3 regions of the Kocuria sp. BT304 genome follow, and region 1 is predicted to be linked to each of the others. Evidence: riboswitches for the same ligand, from Rfam matches in the RefSeq annotation. Region 1 holds a riboswitch; each other region holds the start of a gene.
The links. A riboswitch is a leader RNA that binds a small molecule or an ion and turns the genes downstream of it on or off. The one in region 1 is predicted to bind S-adenosylmethionine.

Region 1 (6,164 bases):
GCAGCGGCGCCTCGAAGGAGTACGTGGCCGTCTTGAGCCGCTCCATGTCCAGGATGTCCTGCACACCGGGGTGCTCCGCGCCGAAGCGGTGCAGGGACAGCAACAGGTCGTCCAGCTCGCCGGCCGCCGAGGCGGTGACCGCCTCGAACACCACGTCGGCCACCGCGCGCGAGGTGGCGGGGTCCCCGGTGCACGTGCTCGCGAGGCGCAGCGCGCCCGCGAGCAGCAGGTCCCCGGCGAGGATCGCGGCGGACTCTCCCGCGTGCTCGGCCTCGTGGGCCGGCGCGCCCGCGGCGGCGGCGTCCCGGCGGAAGAGCTCGCCCACGGTCGGGCGGCCGCGCCGGCGCCAGTCACGGTCCACGACGTCGTCGTGGACGAGCAGCGCGGCATGGAGCATCTCGAACGACGCCGCCAGCCGCACGCACTGCGCGTCCGGCACCGAGGGCACGGCCCCACCGGCCGGTGCGGTGAAGGAGCGCCACGCAATCAGCGTCAGGCGGGGCCGGATGAGCTTGCCTCCCGCCAGCTGCTGGGCCGTGCGCTCCCACAGCACCGGGAAGCCCGGGCTCCGGGGAACACGGTGCGTCGGGGCGGCGAAGAACTCCTCCAGCTCCCGCGTGACCGCGGCGCGGAAGGCGCTCCACTCGGCGTCCTCGCGGGGCAGCGTGGAGCGGCTCCCGCCCTGCTCCTCGGCGCACGCGGAGGCGTTCGGCACGGCCCGGCTCATGAGGGCTCCCCGGGGGAGGCATCGGCGCGACCGGGACCCGTGGCGGGCGCACCGGCGCCTCTGCCCGGATCGGTGCCGCGCCCGGCCTCGGCGGATCCGTGGGCGTCGGAAGTGTCGGAGGCGTCCAGGGCGGGGCGCTCGCACAGGTCCGTGAGGTGGGTTTCCATGCGCGCGGCCGTGCCCGTGAGGAATTGCAGGACGGCCTGCCTGCCCCGCTCGTCCAGGGCCGCGAGCTCGGCCTCCACCATCTCGACCATGGGCATCACGTGCCGGGTGACCTCCGCCCTGGAGTGGTCCACGGCGCGCACGGTCATCCGGCGGCCGTCCGCGCGGTGGGGTTCACGCACCACGTGGCCCGCGCGGACCAGCCGGTCCACCATGGCGGTGGCAGAGGCCGTGGTGATGTGCAGGGCCCGCGCCAGGTCCGTGGGTCCCATGGGGTGGCGCATGAGCAGGGCCATGGCGGAGTAGTCGGTGTCCTTGAGACCCATGATCCGCCGCAGCTGGTACCCGATCTCGTGGTTCAGCGTGACCACCCGCCGCAGGGCGCGCGAGTGCGGTCCGGCAACCACGTGGGAGGAGGGCGCCCCGGACTCCGCGGCGCGCTCGTGCTCGGTGCCGTCCACTGCCCACCTCGCCTCACGCGTCCTGAGTTCTCCGGAAATCGACTCCCGAGTGCCCGCCTGCCGGGTACTTAGATCGTCTAGTTAGCATCATGCTGTACGTGCGCGTGGCGTGTCCAACCTCACGGGCCGTGTCGGGCGCGGGAGCGCTCGCACCGTTCAGGCGAGCTGGCGCAGCGCCCGCATGACCGACCCGCCGTACCCGCCGCCGAAACGCAGGGCGTGGACGAGCAGCGGCGGCAGCTGGTACCACGGCACCCGCTGCTGCCAGCCGTCGGCAAGGGGGTGGGCGTCGTCGTAGGCGGCAAAGCAGTCCCGTCCGAAACCGCCGAAGAGCTGCATCATGGCGAGGTCGTACTCGCGGTGGCCGTAGAACGAGGACGGGTCGATGAGCCAGTTGGCCCCCGCGGAGTCCACCACCCGGTTGCCCGCCCAGAGGTCCCCGTGCAGCAGGCTCGGGGGCTCGGGCGGCCCGGCGAGCTCGGCGGCGCGCGGTGCGAGCTCCGCGAGCACCCCGGTGGCGGCCGGGTCCAGGTTGCCCGCGTCCACCGCCGCGCGCAGCAGGGGCTCGATGCGCCGCTCCAGCAGGAAGTCCGCCCAGTCGTCGGTGGGGGTGAGGTCCGCCGTCATGGACCCGATGCGCTCGGGCAGCTGCGGGGAAAGCCACCCCACGTGCGGGGCCCGGGCACGGTGGATGCCCGCCAGGCCCACCCCCAGGCTCCGTTCGGTGGCGCGGGTGCGCTCTCCTTGGACCTCGTCGATCCACTCCAGCACGAGGGCGTCCTCGCTGACGTGCCGCACCGCGGGGATCCGCACCTCGTCCGGGGCCACGGCGCGCAGGGCCTCGAGCGCGGCGGCCTCGACCGGCAGCACGCCCTCGGGGGCGTAGCTCATGGTCTTGGCGAACAGGGGCCCGTCCGGGGTGTCCAAGCGGAACGCGTTGGCGCTGTCCCCTCCGCTCAGGGGATGCGCGGCGCTCACGCGCAGCTCGGTCACGAGATCCGGGGGAAGCTCATCCAGGTGTGCCATGGCTCATGTGTAGCACCGCCCTCCGACGGGCTGGGGCGCGCGGGCTCAGCGCACGTTCGCATCGAACAGGTGCCGCCCGGAGGTCTGCGCATTGCACTGCACGTCCGGTGCCCCGGAGCTCTTCTCCCCCGCGCTGGACCAGAAGCAGTGGTACCGGTCCGTCTCCTTGCCGCGGGCACCGGCGGGGCGCCCGGCGCTCTCCACCTCCTGGAGGATCGCGGTCGCCTCGGCGCAGTCCACACCCTCGAGCCCGCTGTACTCGTAGGACCCACCCCGGCACGCGCCGGTGCCCCCGGTGGGGGCCGCCGTCGCGGCGGGTGTGGCGCCCACGGGCCGCATGGTGAAGGAGGACAGCACGGGGAGGATCTCCTCGCGGAACCGGGGACTCTTCGAGAACGCGTCCGCCTCCGCCGCCATGTCCACCGAGGTGTTGATCCCGCCCTGCTGGGTGCCCTGGAAGGACACCATCGTGCCGTCCCCGCGGGAGATGTGACCGAACAGCCGGTCCGCCCCGGTGTTCGACGTGATGCCGTAGGCCACCAGCATGTTGGCCCCCGCGGACTGCCCGGGGTAGGGCCCCACGGCGATGCGCACGGGGTCACCGTGGGAGTCCAGCGCGCCGGGCAGGGTGCCGTGGGACGTGGTGCTCGTGGGTGTCACGGGGCTCGCGATCTGCCCGTCCGGCCGGATGGCCAGCATGAGCACGGTGGCGCCCTCGGCGTCCTTGAGGAGCCACGCCCTGGTCTCGGGCGTCGAGGCGTCCGGTGCGCCCACCGTCCATCCCTGCGGGTAGCGGAACCCGATGCTCCCGTCCGGCGTGGTGAAGCTCTGGGTCAGCTCGGCGGCCTGCGCCGCCTCCGGCGAGGGGCTGGGCCGCACACTCGTGGCGGACGGCGACGCCGCGGCGTCGCCCGAGCGACCCGGCGTCGCCCCGCTCGTGACCCCGGCCCCCGACGGCGCGGCGGACGAGGCCCCAGAAGAACCGTCCCCTCCCGACGGCGCCCCGCACGCCCCCAGGGCGAGCACGAGGGTGGCCACGGACAGGCAGCGCAGGGCGCGGGAGGTCGTCATGGTGACGAGTCTCACAGCTGGATCGCCTCCGGCCAAGTGCATTCGAAGACATGAAAACGTGTTGCGCGCCCAACCCCGCCCCCAGAACGGCCCACACCGGCCCCACGTGCGACGACACCCCGGGTTGCTAGGATGAGCGCACTGCCGGCCCGCGCATTCTCGTTCTCGTTCATGTCCTCCGGAGTCACCGCGAGTCGTCGCGGCACACCGTCCGCACCGTCTGCACCGCAAGGGATCCATGACACCGCTGCTGCGTCACCACCGACTGGAGAACGGCCTCTACCAGCTTTCCGCCGTGCTCGGCGTGTTCACCGCGTGCGTCTACACCGCGTCCTTCCTGTTCACGGACTGGTCCGTGCACGCGCCCTATGCCCCGTTCTTCCTGGCCGTCACCACCGGTTCGTTCACGCTGTGCGCGGTGACCGTGTCCCTCGTGCGGCTCTTCCACGAGGACCAGTGCCCGGGCCCGGAGGACTCCTCCGACCTGTTGGACACCGAGCGGATCGTACTCGGCTTCACGCGGGACCCGCACCACACCGGCAGCACCCGCGGCGCCCTCCCGCGCTGATCCCCCGCCCCGACCCACGACGCCGCACGGCCTCCTTTTGACACTCTCCCCGCCCGTGCTACTGTCGCAGCCAACAAAGGATCATGAGTCCCGGTGCAAAGCTCTGGCTAACCGGGCGGCAACCCTCCTGCTGTAGTGGGGTGCCCCAGATGACGATCCGGCCGTCACGCAACCGCGTGGCTGGCAAGTACGGCGCACGGAAATCGACCTCCGGCGTCCTACCGCCGGAGGTTTTCTCATATGTCCGCACCCCTGACCGCCGTCCACCAGGACCTCACCGCGGCGGGCGCCGCGCCCTCGGGCACGTCCTGGCTGGTGCGCCGGCCCCGCCGTTCCACGCTCGTCTCGTTCGAGGTGTTCCCCCCGCGCCCCACCACGGACCCGGACACCGTGTGGCGCAGCATCGACGCCATGGCCCAGGCCGGACCGGACTTCTTCTCGGTCACGCACGGACACTCGGGCGGGCGCGGTGTCTCCCGCGAGGCCCTGCGGCACCTGCGCCGGACCACCCGCACGCCCGTGATGGCGCACTTCACGTGCGGCGGCACGGACCGCGCCGGACTGGAACGCTCCGTGGAGCATCTGCTGGACGACGGCGTGCGGGACCTCCTCGCACTGCGCGGGGACCCGCCCCTGGGTGCGGGTGAGTGGGTGACCCCTCCCGGGGGGATCGGCCGGGCCTCGGAGCTGGTGCGGCTCATCCGCGACGTCGAGCGGCGTCGTTTCGGGGACGGCTTCCGCCCCGGCACCCGGCCGCTGTCCGTGTCGGTGGCGTGCTACCCCTCCCCCGCGCGCGGCCGCGACTTCGAGGCGGACCTGGCTTCCCTGTGGGAGAAGCAGGAGGCCGGCGCTGACTACGCGATCACGCAGGTGCTGTACGAGCCCGAGGACTACGCCGCGTTCCTCGAGCGGGCGCGCTCCGAGGGGATCCACATTCCCGTGGTGGCCGGCCTGATGCCGCTGACCAACCCGAAACGGTTGCAGCGGATGACGGAGATCACCGGTGTGCCCGTGCCCGAGCGGCTCACCCGGTTCCTCACCGCGGGTTCCCCGGACGAGCTGCGGCACCGGGGCACCGCCGCCACGTTGACCCTGATCGACGACCTCCTGGACCTCGGCTGCGCCGGCTTCCACCTGTACACCTTCAACCGCCCGGACGCGGCGCTGACCATCCTGGAGCACCTGCGCGTGCGGGACGCCGCCCGCGAGTACCGGGGCCGCAGCCCCGCGGCCTGACCCGGGCAGCGTCGGGCGCCCCGCCTACATCGGAGACGCCCCGGCAGGCCCGGTGCCCGGCACGGCATCGTCACCAACCCACCCGTCCCGCCGCGGACCCACCCGCGGTGCGGCTGCCCCACACCCTTTTCCACCCCGGACCGACCCTCGCAAGGAGAGATCATGACCGTCACGAACCCCGCCACCCTGCCCGCCGCCACGATCCTGGGCTATCCGCGCATCGGCCCGGACCGCGAGCTCAAGCGTGCGCTCGAAGCCCACTGGAAGGATCCCGCCCGGCACCCCGCGAGCACCGTGGTGGACACGCTCGGCGCCCTGCGCGAACGCACCACCCTGCGGCTGCGGGAGCTCGGGCTCGGCGCCGAGCACGCCATCCCGTCCGAGGGCTTCGCCGTGGACCACGTGCTGGACACGGCCCTGGCCCTCGGCGCGGTCCCGGCCCGTTTCACTGCGGACGGCTACTCCCCCGCCGCCCCGGACACCCCCGAGGGCATCGGCCTGCTCACCGCGCTGTCCCGGGGCACGGACCGGCTGGAGCCGCTGGAGATGACCAAGTGGTTCGACACCAACTACCACTACTACGTCCCGGAGATCGGCCCGGACACCCCCCTCAGCGCGCACCCGGAGAGCCTCGTGGCCCGCTACCTGGACACCCTCCGGCGCACCGGGGTGCGGACCCGCCCCGTGCTCGTGGGTCCGGTGACCCTGCTGATGCTCTCCCGCCCGGAGACCACCGACGACGCCCCCGTGGATCCGCTGGGCCGCCTGGAGGACGTGGTGGGTCTCTACGTGCGGATCCTCTCGGAGCTCGCCGCGGCCGGTGTGCAGTGGGTGCAGCTGGACGAGCCCGCTCTCGCCGCGGACGGCTGGGCGGTGGAGCGCACCGAGATCGTGGCCGCCGTGGAGTCCG
Region 2 (6,164 bases), 600 kb from region 1:
TCCCCCACGGACCAGCCGGCGCGCTCGAGCACCTTCTCGGACGCGGGCACCGGGCCCAGGCCCATGATCTCGGGGGCGAGACCGGCGGAGGCGCCGTCCACCACGCGGGCCCGGGCGGTGAGACCGTACTTGGTCACGGCGCGCTCGCTGGCCACGATCACGGCCGAGGCGCCGTCGTTGAGGGAGGACGAGTTGCCGGCGGTGACCACGGAACCGCCCTTGACCACCGGGCGCAGCTTGGCGAGCACCTCGATGGTGGAGCCCTCGCGGGGGCCCTCGTCCGTGTCCACCACGGTGACCGCACCCTTGCGGCCCCTGACCTCCACGGGGACGATCTCGTCCGTGAAGTGCCCCGCCGCGATGGCCGCGAGCGCCTTCTCGTGGGACTGCGCGGCGAACTCGTCCGCGTCCTCGCGGGAGATGCCGTCCACGCGGGCGACCTCCTCCGCGGTCTCCGGCATGGAGTAGGTCATCTTGCCGTCCCGGGAGAGCGGGCCGTCCAGGAACGCGGGGTTGGGGAAGCGCCAGCCGATCGAGGTGTCGTAGACCTCGCCGGGCTTGGCGAACGCGGTGGCGGGCTTCTCCATGACCCACGGAGCGCGGGACATGGACTCCACGCCGCCGGCCACCACGATGTCCGCGGCACCCGACTTGACCATCTGCGAGGCGATCGTGATCGCGGACATGCCCGAGGCGCACAGCCGGTTGACCGTGATCCCGGGAACGGTGTCCGGGTAGCCGTTGAGCAGCCACGCCATGCGGGCCACGTTGCGGTTCTCCTCACCCGCGCCGTTGGCGTTGCCCAGGATCACCTCGTCCACGAGGGAGGGGTCGATCCCGGAGTCCTCCACCACGGAGCGGATGCACAGGGCGGCGAGATCGTCCGGACGCACGGAGGACAGCGCCCCGCCGTAACGGCCCACAGGGGTGCGGGCTCCCCCGACGAGGAAGGCTTGCGGCATCTCGGACATGGTGTCTCCTTGGCGTGGTTCCTGGATTTGTACTCTGCAATTTTTGCCGATCGTGTGAGCTGCGTCAATGGACGACGCTGCCGTCGGCACGCGCACGGCCCGGCATCCGAGGGGATGCCGGGCCCGTGCCCCGACCGGTCGGCCCCCGAGTCCCGCCGACCGGTCGGTGCGGGAGGGCGGGTCAGTGGCGGGTGGTGCCGGCCACCGCGCCGCCCTCGGGCTCTCCGGCCACCGGCGGGACGACCTCGTCCGGGTGGGACTTGACGTACTCCTCATGCACCTCGGCCACGTGGAGGTCCTTGCCCTGGTCCGAGCTGCGCACGAAGCACACGGCGATGAAGGAGACCAGGGACAGGGCGGCGATGTACAGGCCGATGGTCCAGGCCTGCCCGGTGCGCCCCAGCAGCAGCTCGGCGATCATGGGGGCGAAGGCGCCGCCGATGATGGAGCCGAGGGCGTAGCCGATGGAGACGCCCGAGTAGCGCACGCGGGCCGGGAACATCTCCGCGTACATGGCGGACTGGGGGCCGTAGGAGGGGCCCAGTCCGATGGTGAGGATGAAGATGGCCAGGGCGAACAGCGGCAGGGAGGCCGTGTTGAGCAGCCACCACATGGGGATGGCCCACACAATGATGATGCCGTAGCCGATCATGAACGTGCGCCTGCGTCCCACCTTGTCCGACATCCAGCCGCCCAGCATGGTGAAGATGAGCCAGCCGATGCCGCCCACCAGGGAGGCGACCAGGGTCTCCGGCCGGGACATGTGCAGGACCTTCGTGCCGTAGGAGGCGAAGAACGCGATCACCAGGTAGCCCGCGGCGTTGTTGCCGGCGAAGATCAGCGCGGCGAGCAGGACCTCGCGGGGGTTCTTGCGGAAGAGCTGGCCGAGGGGCGCGGAGGACTCCTTGGCGCGCTGCTGCATCTCCAGGAACACCGGGGACTCGTCCACCGAGCGGCGGATGAGCCAGCCCACGAAGATCAGCACGATGGAGAACAGGAACGGCACGCGCCAGCCCCAGGACTCGAACTGCTGGGGCGTCAGCCCCGTGCTCAGGCCGAACATGAACAGGGTGGCCATGAGCATGCCGATCGGCACGCCGATCTGCGGGTACGCGCCGAAGAGTCCGCGCTTGTTCACGGGGGCGTGCTCCACGGACATCAGGGCCGCGCCGCCCCACTCACCGCCGGCGGAGAAGCCCTGCAGGATGCGCAGCAGCACCAGCAGGATCGGAGCGGCAATGCCGATCTTCTCGTAGGTGGGCAGCAGGCCGATCAACGTGGTGGCCGCGCCCATGCCGAACAGGGTCATCACAAGCGTGACCTTGCGGCCGAAGCGGTCGCCGATGTGCCCCGCCACGATCGCACCCAGTGGGCGGAACAGGAAGCTGATGCCCAGGGAGGCCCACGAGACAACCTGCGCGAGCTGCGCGTTCTCCGCCCCGAGCGGGTTGAAGAAGTGCGCGGCCAGGATGAACGCGGCGGCCTGGGCATAGATGAAGAAGTCGTACCACTCGATGGTGGTGCCCACGAGGGTGCCCGCAAGGACCTTGCGCTCTTCTCGTGACATGGTGTGGCCCTGCGCGGGCGCTGCGGTGGTGGATGCCATGTGGGGTCTCCAGGATCGTCGGACCGGAGTCCGTGGGGTGCCAGTGGCGGGGCCGGCGCATTTACCGACCGATTGGTCTTGACGTGAGTGTAGGGGTGCATGTGAAGCGCGTCACCCGCGTCGTGTATCAAATCGTATATGTTACGCGGGTCACGGGGAAGCCCCTCGATGCCGCGGGCCCGGCCCCCGCGGTGGGTGCCGGGCCCGCGGAGTGCGCGTGCGGCGTCGTCGTGCCCGGGGTGGAGCCGGGGGCGGGGCTCAGAAGAGGCGCTGCGAGGCGATCCGCGCACCCTCCACGAGGGACTCGAGCTTGGCCAGCGCGATCTGCGGGTGCAGCCGCCCGCCCAGACCGCAGTCCGTGGAGGCGATCACGTTCTCCTTGCCCACCACGGACGCGTACTGCTCGATCCGGTCCGCCACGAGCTCGGGGTGCTCCACCACGTTGGTCGAGTGGGAGACGAAACCGGGGTAGACCACCTTGCCCTCGGGCAGCTGGTGGTCCGTCCACACCTTCCACTCGTGGCCGTGGCGCGGGCTGGACGCCTCGAAGCTGTAGCCCTGCGCGCGGATGGTGAGCATGAGGTCCACGAGGTACTTGAACTCGAGGTCGGTGGTGTGCGGGCCGTGCCACGAACCCCAGCACAGGTGGAAGCGGATCTGCTCCTCGGGCAGGTCGCGCAGCGCGTAGTTCAGGGCGTCCACGCGCAGCTGGGTGAAGGCCAGGTAGTCCTCCACTGTGGGCTCGGGGTTGATCTGGTCCCAGGACTCGGCGATCGAGGGGTCGTCGATCTGCACGATCAACCCGGCGTCCGTGATGGCCTTGTACTCCTCGCGCATCGCGTCCGCGCACGCGTAGACCAGTTCCTCGTCGCTCGCGTAGTACTCGTTCTTCACGCGCGCGCACGAGCCGGGGGACAGCGCTGCCACGAACCCCTGCGTGGCCCCGGTCTCGGCCATGGCCTCCTTGATCCGGCGGATGTCACCGGCCACGGCTTCCTGACCCGTGTAGGTCAGCGGGCCCGTGATCTTCGGCTGGGACACGCTTGCGCGGTGGGCCAGGACCCCGGCCGTGGGATCCTCGTAGGCCTCCCGGAACTTGGAGCGGTCGCGGCGGTCCGGGAAGCTCGTGAGCACGATGTTGCCCGGCGACGAGCGCAGCGTCTCCGCCGTCTGCCAGCGGTCCTCGTCCGTGGGGGTCAGCCCGCCCAGGCGGTGGAACGAGTAGTTCCACCAGGCCCCGTAATCCACGGCGCCGGACGTGGTGTGGCCGTACTCGCCGTCATTGACGATGTCCAGGCCGATCTCCCACTGCTTGCGCACGACGTCGATCACCCCGGTGTCCAGCGCCTCACCCAACTGCGCCAGGTCGATCTCCCCGGCCTGGAAGCGGTTGTTGGCCTCGAGCAACTGCGGCGTGCGGGGGAGGGACCCCACGTGGGTGGTCTGGATGCGATCGGTGTTCAAGGGCATGGCTGTGCTGATCCTTTCCATCGGTTCTGGCATTAGCACCGGGTGTGATCCGGTTGCTGCGGCGTGATCGAGCCAGATCTCTGAGCCGCTCTGGATGGGCACCCCTCACCGGGTGTCCGCCCATCCAACCTCACGCACGGGTGGCCGGGCGAATCACGGGCCTGCGTACCCTGGAGTGACCCGGGCCACCGTCCGGGAACCAGGCCGCCGTCCCCGAGGAGTCCGCGCATGACCGAACAGTCCCTGCAGGAGAAGAAGGCACTCGTCACCGGAGGTGCCAGCGGCATCGGTGCGGCGGCCGTCCGGGCGCTCGCCGCGCGCGGTGCGCACGTGGTGGTCGCGGACATCGACCACGACGCCGCCGCGCGTCTCGCGGACGAGGTGGGCGGTGAAGCCTGGGCTGTGGACCTCACGGACACCGCCGCGCTGGCGCGGCTGCGCCTGGACGTGGACGTGCTGGTCAACAACGCGGGCATCCAGAAGGTCTCGCCCGTCCAGGACGTCGATCCTGCGGACCTGCACCGGATCCTCACGCTCATGCTGGAGTCCCCGTTCCTGCTGATCCGCGCGGCCCTGCCGCACATGTACGAGCAGGGCTGGGGCCGGATCGTCAACGTGTCCTCGGTGCACGGGCTGCGGGCCTCGCCGTACAAGGCCGCGTACGTGGCCGCCAAGCACGGCCTGGAGGGGCTGTCCAAGGCGGTGGCCCTGGAGGGCGCGCCGCACGGCGTCACGAGCAACTGCGTGAACCCCAGCTACGTGCGCACCCCGCTGGTGGACAAGCAGATCAAGGACCAGGCGGCCACGCACGGCATCCCGGAGGAGCAGGTGGTCGAGAAGATCATGCTCACCGAGTCGGCCATCAAGCGCCTCGTGGAGCCCGAGGAGGTTGCGGAGCTGATCGCGTTCCTCGCGGGCCCGTCCGCCGGGATGGTCACGGGCTCCTCCTACGCGATGGACGGCGGCTGGACCGCCTCCTGAGACGACGCCGCCCGCGCGCCTGCCGTGCCACGCTTTCGGCAGCCGGGACGCGGACCGTCTACGCTGAGATGCGGATCACATGTGCAGGCAACGCGAAAGGGTGGGCATGTCCAAGGTCAGAGAGGACGTCGCCGGGCTGCTGGCGGAGACCCTGCGGGACGGGATGACGCTCGCGGTGGGCGGTTTCGGACTCTCCGGGATCCCGCGGGACCTCATCGAGGCGGTGCGGGACAGCGGGGTCACGGACCTCACGGTGGTCTCCAACAACATGGGCGTGGACGGCAAGGGCCTGGGCGTGCTGCTCGAGAACCGTCAGGTCTCCCGGGTGCTGGCCTCGTACGTGGGGGAGAACAGGGAGTTCGCGCGCCAGTTCCTGGAGGGTGAGCTCGAGGTGGAGTTCAACCCCCAGGGCACGCTCGCGGAACGGCTGCGCGCCGGCGGTGCGGGGATCCCCGCGTTCTACACGGCCACCGGTGTGGGCACACCCGTGGCGGAGGGCAAGCCCACCGCGGAGTTCGACGGCCGCACGTACGTGCAGGAGCGCGGGATCGTGGCGGACGTGGCCCTGGTGCACGCGTGGCGCGGGGACACCGACGGCAACCTGGTGTACCGGCGCACGTCCCGGAACTTCAACCCGGTGTGCGCGGCGTCCGGGAAGGTCACCTTCGCGGAGGTCGAGGAGATCGTGGCCCCCGGTGAGCTGGACCCGGACCACATCGTGACCCCGGGGGTGTATGTGCAGCACGTGGTGCAGTACTCGGGGGCGCCCAAGGAGATCGAGCAGCGCACCACCCGGCCGCGGCCGGGCGCGGGCGGCGTCGAAGGAGGAGCGGCATGAGCTGGACACGCGACGAGATGGCGGCCATCGCGGCGTCGGAACTGGCCGACGGCGACTACGTGAACCTGGGGATCGGCATCCCCACGCTCGTGGCCAACAACCTGCCGCCGGGCGTGAGCGTGGTGCTGCAGTCCGAGAACGGCGTGCTGGGCATGGGTCCGTTCCCGTACGAGGGGGACGAGGATCCGGACCTCATCAACGCCGGCAAGCAGACCATCACCCTGCAGCCGGGGGCAGCGATCTTCGACTCCGCCACGTCCTTCGGGATGATCCGCGGCGGGCACGTGAAGATGGCCAT
Region 3 (6,164 bases), 520 kb from region 1:
AGCAGTGTCCCGGTTTGCATGTGGCAGAGCGTGGCACCGCCCGCCGTCCCTGGCAAGGCCCCCACCCCTGCGCGTCCAGGGGGCATTCCGAGACTGCCCGGACGGTGTCATGCCGTGACCTGCCTCCCCGCCACGTCCCACGACGACGGCGCCCGCTCCCGTTCCCGGGGTGCGGGCGCCGTCGCGCAGGGCACGTCCGTCAGTCCGGCAGCACCGCTCGCAGCAGTCGACCCACCTGCGGGGTCTCCAGCAGGAAGCCGTCGTGCCCGCTCGGGGAGGTGATGGTGTGCACCTCGTGCTCACCCGGCAGTGCGGCCGCGAGCTCGGCGGACTCCTCGGGCGGGAACAGCCGGTCCGAGTCCACCGCCGCCACGAGCCACTCGCAGCTGGTGCGGGCGAGAGCCCGCCGGAGGCTGCCGCGGCCGCGGGCGACGTCGTGGGACATCAGCGTCTCGTTGACGCTGAGGTACGCGTTCGCGTCGAAGCGCGCGGCGAGCTTGACCGCCTGGTGGTCCAGGTAGCCCTCCACCCGGTAGCGTCCCCGGGTGCCCGGGTGCGTGCCCGCGGGGTCCTCCCGCGGCTGGGCCTCCCGGCCGAAGCGGGCGGCGAGCTCGTGGGCGCTGCGGTAGGTGATGTGCGCGATCCGCCGTGCGAGCCCGAGGCCCTCGTCCGGGTGGGCCCCGGAGTAGTAGTCGCCCCGGGCGAACCGCGGGTCCTGGCGGATGGCGAGCGCCTGCGCGTGGCCCCACGCGAGCTGCTCAGCGCTCACGCGGGCGTTGGCGGCGATCACCGCGCACGCCTCGACCCGCCCGGGGTGGCACACGGCCCACTCCAGGGCGCGGGCACCGCCCATCGAACCGCCCACCACGAGCCGCCAGCGCCGGATCCCGAGCCGGTCCGCGAGCCGGGCCTCGGCGGCCACGGTGTCCCGCACGGTGATGCGCGGGAAGCGCGAGCCCCACGGGGCGGAGTCCGGGGCGAGGCTCGCGGGGCCCGTGCTGCCGTGGCAGCCGCCCAGGATGTTGGCGCACACCACGAACCAGCGGTTGGTGTCGATGGCCGCGCCCGGTCCGATGAGCCCGTCCCACCAGCCGCCGGCGTCCGCGGCTGCACGCCGGCCGTCCATGTCGAAGGGCGCGGTGTCCCCGTAGCCCACGGCCGTGCCGCGCGCCGCGTGCGAGTCGCCCGTGAGCGCGTGCTCCACCAGCACCGCGTTGGAGCCGTCCGGGGCCAGCTCACCCCACGTCTCGTAGGCCAGGCGCACGTCCGGGAGCCGGAAGCCGGACTCCAGGGTGAGCTCTCCGATCTCCACGGCCCGCACCACGCCGTCCCGGCGCACCGCCGGGGCCGTCTGCACCACGGTCATGCCGTGGGCTCTGCGGCCGCGGCCGCACGCACCGTCGACGACGCCGCGGGGCCGCCGTCCGCGCCGGCGCCGGGGTCCACGGCTGGCTCGGTACCAGCGGAGGCGGCGCGCACGGTGCCGTGCGCCGCCCGATCCGCCTGCGAGCGCGCCAGGTCCTGATCGCCCCGGTCGAGGCGGGCGTCCCGGACACCCGGAGCCGCGGCCAGGGCCGCGAAGCCCGCCTCGAGGTCCGCGAGGATGTCCTCGATCCCCTCGGTGCCCACCGAGAGCCGCACGAAGCCGGGCTCCACGCCCGCCGCGCGCTGCTCGTCCTCGGAGAGCTGCGCGTGCGTCGTCGACGCCGGGTGGATCACCAGGGACCGCACGTCCCCGATGTTCGCCACGTTGGAGTGCAGGCTCAGCGCGTCCACGAACGAGATTCCCGCCTCCTTGCCGCCCTCCAGCACGAAGCCGAGCACGGACCCCGCCCCGCGCGGTGCGTACTTCCGCGCGCGCTCGTGCCACGGCGAGGACGGCAGCCCCGCGTAGGACACCGAGCGCACCTCGGGGCGGGCCTCGAGCCACTGCGCCACCCGCTGGGCGTTGGTCACGTGGCGCTCGACGCGCAGGGACAGGGTCTCGATGCCCTGCTCGATGAGGAACGCATTGAACGGGGAAATGGACGTGCCCAGGTCTCGCAGCAGCTGCACACGGGCCTTGAGCACGTAGGAGAGGTTCACGCCGAAGGCCCCGCCCTCACCCAGATCCCGCGCGTACACCAGGCCGTTGTACGTGGGGTCCGGCTGGTTGAAGCCGGGGAACCGCTCCGGGTCCGCGCCGTAGTCGAAGCGCCCCGCGTCCACGATGAATCCGCCGATCGCCGTGCCGTGACCGCCCAGGAACTTGGTGCCCGAGTGCAGCACGATGTCCGCGCCCCACTCGATGGGCCGCACCAGGTACGGGGTGGCCACGGTGTTGTCCACGATCAGCGGCACCCCGGCCTCGTGGGCGATCCCGGCAACGGTCTCCACGTCCAGGACGTCGTTGCGGGGATTGGGGATCATCTCTCCGAAGAACGCCACGGTGGAGGGCCGCACGGCATCCCGCCACTGCTGGGGGTCGTCCGGGTCCGCCACGAACGTGGTCTCCACGCCCAACCGCGGCAGCGTGTGGCGCAGCAGGTTGTACGAGCCGCCGTAGAGGGACGGGCTGGCCACCACATGCGTGCCCGCCCCGCCCAGGTTGAGCACCGCGAGCGTGGCCGCGGCCTGCCCGGAGGAGACCATCAGCGCACCGACGCCGCCCTCCAGGGAGGCGATGCGCTTCTCCACCACCTCCGTGGTGGGGTTGGTCAGGCGGGAGTAGATGGGGCCCATGTCCTGCAGCGCGAACCGCGCGGCGGCCGTGTCCGCATCAGGGAACACGAAGGACGAGGTCTGGTGGATGGGCAGCGCCCGCGAACCCGTCACGGGGTCAGGGTTCTGGCCCGCGTGGATCTGGCGGGTCTCGAACGCCCAGTCCTGGGGGTTTTCGGGGGTGGGTGCTGTGCTCATGGCCATTCGCCTTCTCGGAAGGATCAGGGGCCAGGCGACCGTCCGCACGGTGCCCGCACGAACGAGCGACCGGTGGCCCGCGCTTGCCGTGGGCGTCGGACGACGTCCCGGCCAGGTCTTCACCCAGGGCACCCCGCCGCGGTGGGAGGGTTGCCGGTCAGCAAGCTGGGGCTTGACGCTGACTCTCGTGACCTAGACCTCCAGTCTGGGAACCCGGCCGCTGCCACGTCAAGTCCGGTGTCCGCAGTGTTGCACCCACCGATTTGGAGGCCCGTGTGACGGGTGCCACGATGACAGCATGAAGCTGGACCACGTTTGCTTCGCAGCACAGCCGGACGGCCTGGAGGCCACCACCGAACGCATCGCGGACCGGTTGGGGATCGAGCCGGTGAAGGGCGGGGTCCATCCCCGCTTCGGCACCCGGAACATGATCCTGCCGCTGACCGACCACCAGTACGTGGAGGTCGTGACCGTCCTGGAGCACCCCGCCGCGGACAAGGCGCCGTTCGGCCAGGCCGTGCGTGCCCGCTCGGAGGCCGGTGGCGGCTGGCTCGGGTGGGTCGTGGAGGTCCCGGACCTCGCACCGTTCGAGCAGAAGCTGGGGCGCCCCGCCGTGCCGGGCGGGCGCATCTTCCCGGACGGCCGTCAGCTGCAGTGGCACCAGATCGGCGTCAAGGGCCTGATCTCGGACCCGCAGCTGCCGTTCATGATCCACTTCGACTCCGAGGACGAGATGCACCCCTCCCGGGCGCGGATCACGGACGTGCGCCTCACGGGCATGGAGATTGCCGGATCCTCGGAGCGCGTCACGGACTGGTTGGGCGGGCCGGTGGAGGGCGTCCTGCGCTCGCTGGACGTCACCTGGAGCGCCCCGAACGGCACCCCGGGTCTCATGGCCGTCTCCTTCGACACGCCGGACGGGCCCGTCACCATCTGATCCCGCCCACCGCACCCTCCGGGCACGACGACGCCGCTCGCACGGTCCCGCGGGCCGGTGCGTCTGCCGCGCGCCCCACGGTTCACCCGTGGTCGCGGTTCCCGCCAGCAAACGGGTTGGTACCCGCGGTGGCGCTCAGCCGCCCAGGAGCTGAGGCACCAGGAACCCCACGGCGTCCAGCAGGAAGTGGGCGAGCAGCAGCGGGGCGAGCCGCCCACCGCGGCGGTAGAGCCACACGAACACGAGCCCCATCACCAGGTTGCCGAGCGCCGGGCCGATGCCCTGGTACAGGTGGTAGCTCGCCCGCAGCACCGAGGACACCACCGCCACCGTCCACCACGAACGCCCCAGCCGGCGCATCCGGTCCGCGAGGAACCCCACCACGATGACCTCCTCCACCAGTGCATGGCGCAGGGCGGTGAGAAGCAGCAGCGGGACGGTCCACCACGTGGTTCCCAGCGTGGACGTGGTGATCTCCGCCGTGATCCCGAGGGCCCGCCCGGCCTGGTAGAGTCCGAGCGTGCCACCGCCCATCATCACGAACAGCGCGAGCCCCCAGGCGGCGTCGTGCCCCGGGCGCCGAGTGTCCACGCCGATGCAGTGCAGCACGGCCGGGATGCGGGACGCGGTGCCCGCGAGCAGGTACAGCGCGAGCGCCACGGGCACCAGGGCGAAGCAGATCCCGGTGAGCCGGCGCAGGGCGTCCAGCACGGGCAGCGGGCTCAGGGGCTGGTTGAGCGTCGTGGAGCTCTCCGCGATCGAGGAGCGCAGTGCCATCTCCGCGAGGTCCAGCACGGAGTACACGGCGGAGGCGCCCAGGGACACCCCGAGCACCAGCAGGATCTGCATCCGGAGGTCGGCGCGCGGCACGCGGGGCGAGGGGTCGAGGGAGGCGGTCACCCCACCATTGTGCGTGGTGCACCCGGGCAGCCCCCGCGAGCGACCTCGGTAGGGTGAACCCATGCGCCCGAGCCCCGCCGCCCCGGACACCTCCCCGCCCCATCGCACCCTGCAGCCGGGGTGGCGCCGACGGGATGCCCTGGGGGCCTGCGTGCTGGCACTGGCCGGCGTCGAGCTGGTGTACCTCTCCGACTTCGTCCAGGCGGTGCCGTGGAAGGCGGACGTCGGGTGGGTGGCCCTGGGCGCCGTCGTGCTGGCCGCTCCGCTCGCGTGGCGGCGGCGCTTCCCGGTGGCCGTGATGGTGGCGGTGTCCCTCGTGTACTTCGCGCTCGGCACGTGGGCGGGGATCGAGATGTACGCCTCCCAGGTGGTGCTGTTCCTGGGCTTCTACTCGGTGGGAGCGTGGTGCCCGGACCGCCGCCGCGCCACGTGGTCCCGCGCGGCCGTGGCCGTGGGAATGGCGGTGTGGCTGGGCTGGAGCACCGTGGACCAGTTCACGGACCCGGAGGTGGGTGAGCGCGGCGTCAACGCCTACATGGCGATCGCGGCGATCCAGTTCCTCGTGAACATCGCATACTTTGCCGGGGCGTGGGTCTTCGGCGACCGGGCGTGGAACGCGGCCATCGAGCGCCAGGAGCTCGAGGCCGCCCACGCCGAGATCCGGCAGCAGCAGGACCGGCTCGCGGAGCAGGCCGTGAGCCTCGAACGGCTCAGGATCGCCCGGGAGCTGCACGACGTGGTGGCCCACCACGTCACGGCCATGGGCGTTCAGGCCGGGGCGGCACGGCTGAGCATGGCACGGGATCCGGACGCCGCCGCCGCACACCTGCGCGGCGTCGAGTCCTCGGCGCGTGACGCCGTGTCCGAGCTGAAGACCATGGTCCACACGCTGCGCGACGGCGAGGAGGCCCCCGATTCCCTGCCCCGCCTCGCGGACCTCAACGCGCTCGTGGAGGAGGCACGGACCATCGGGCAGCGCGCGGAGCTGCACCGCATCGGCCCGGAGCCGCAGCTGCCGCCCCCGGCGCAGCTCGCGCTGTACCGCACGGCGCAGGAGGGGCTCACCAACGCCCGCAAGCACGCCGGCCCGCGGGCGTCGGTGGCGGTGCGGCTGCGCACCGGCGCCGAGCGGGTGGAGCTGGAGGTCAGCGACGACGGGCGCAACGGCCACGTGGGCGCTCCCGCCTCCGACGGCGCGGGCATGGGAGTGCCCGGCATGAGGGAACGGATCACCTCGGTGGGCGGCACCCTGGAGGCGGGCCCGAAACCCGGCGGCGGCTGGCTCGTGCGCGCCACCGTCCCCACCCGCCACGACCCTGAGGAGCGGCCATGAGCCTGCGTGTGCTGCTGGTGGACGACCAGCCCCTGATCCGCGTGGGGTTCTCGGCGATCCTCACCTCCCAGGAAGACATCGAGGTGGTGGGCCAGG

Region 2: linked by a shared signal. The riboswitch ahead of DNL27_RS01800 (cobalamin-independent methionine synthase II family protein) and the one ahead of DNL27_RS11275 (methylenetetrahydrofolate reductase) in region 1 are both predicted to bind S-adenosylmethionine.
Region 3: linked by a shared signal. The riboswitch ahead of DNL27_RS09095 (bifunctional o-acetylhomoserine/o-acetylserine sulfhydrylase) and the one ahead of DNL27_RS11275 (methylenetetrahydrofolate reductase) in region 1 are both predicted to bind S-adenosylmethionine.

Annotation. Positions count from the first base shown of each region.
Region 1 is NZ_CP030039.1:2,564,126-2,570,289, forward strand. It holds gene DNL27_RS11250 (polyprenyl synthetase family protein) at 1-727, opposite strand, end outside; gene DNL27_RS11255 (MarR family winged helix-turn-helix transcriptional regulator) at 724-1,353, opposite strand; gene DNL27_RS11260 (fructosamine kinase family protein) at 1,510-2,379, opposite strand; gene DNL27_RS11265 (hypothetical protein) at 2,425-3,450, opposite strand; gene DNL27_RS11270 (hypothetical protein) at 3,689-4,018, shown strand; SAM riboswitch class IV at 4,098-4,214, shown strand; gene DNL27_RS11275 (methylenetetrahydrofolate reductase) at 4,259-5,254, shown strand; gene metE (5-methyltetrahydropteroyltriglutamate--homocysteine S-methyltransferase) at 5,417-6,164, shown strand, end outside.
Region 2 is NZ_CP030039.1:396,263-402,426, forward strand. It holds gene DNL27_RS01790 (thiolase family protein) at 1-971, opposite strand, end outside; gene DNL27_RS01795 (MFS transporter) at 1,153-2,577, opposite strand; gene DNL27_RS01800 (cobalamin-independent methionine synthase II family protein) at 2,836-4,047, opposite strand; SAM riboswitch class I at 4,062-4,148, opposite strand; gene DNL27_RS01805 (3-hydroxybutyrate dehydrogenase) at 4,276-5,028, shown strand; gene DNL27_RS01810 (CoA transferase subunit A) at 5,135-5,866, shown strand; gene DNL27_RS01815 (CoA transferase subunit B) at 5,863-6,164, shown strand, end outside.
Region 3 is NZ_CP030039.1:2,046,660-2,052,823, forward strand. It holds gene DNL27_RS09085 (GNAT family N-acetyltransferase) at 1-20, opposite strand, end outside; gene DNL27_RS09090 (homoserine O-acetyltransferase) at 200-1,366, opposite strand; gene DNL27_RS09095 (bifunctional o-acetylhomoserine/o-acetylserine sulfhydrylase) at 1,363-2,898, opposite strand; SAM riboswitch class IV at 2,973-3,091, opposite strand; gene DNL27_RS09100 (VOC family protein) at 3,197-3,835, shown strand; gene DNL27_RS09105 (CPBP family intramembrane glutamic endopeptidase) at 3,971-4,735, opposite strand; gene DNL27_RS09110 (sensor histidine kinase) at 4,797-6,068, shown strand; gene DNL27_RS09115 (response regulator transcription factor) at 6,065-6,164, shown strand, end outside.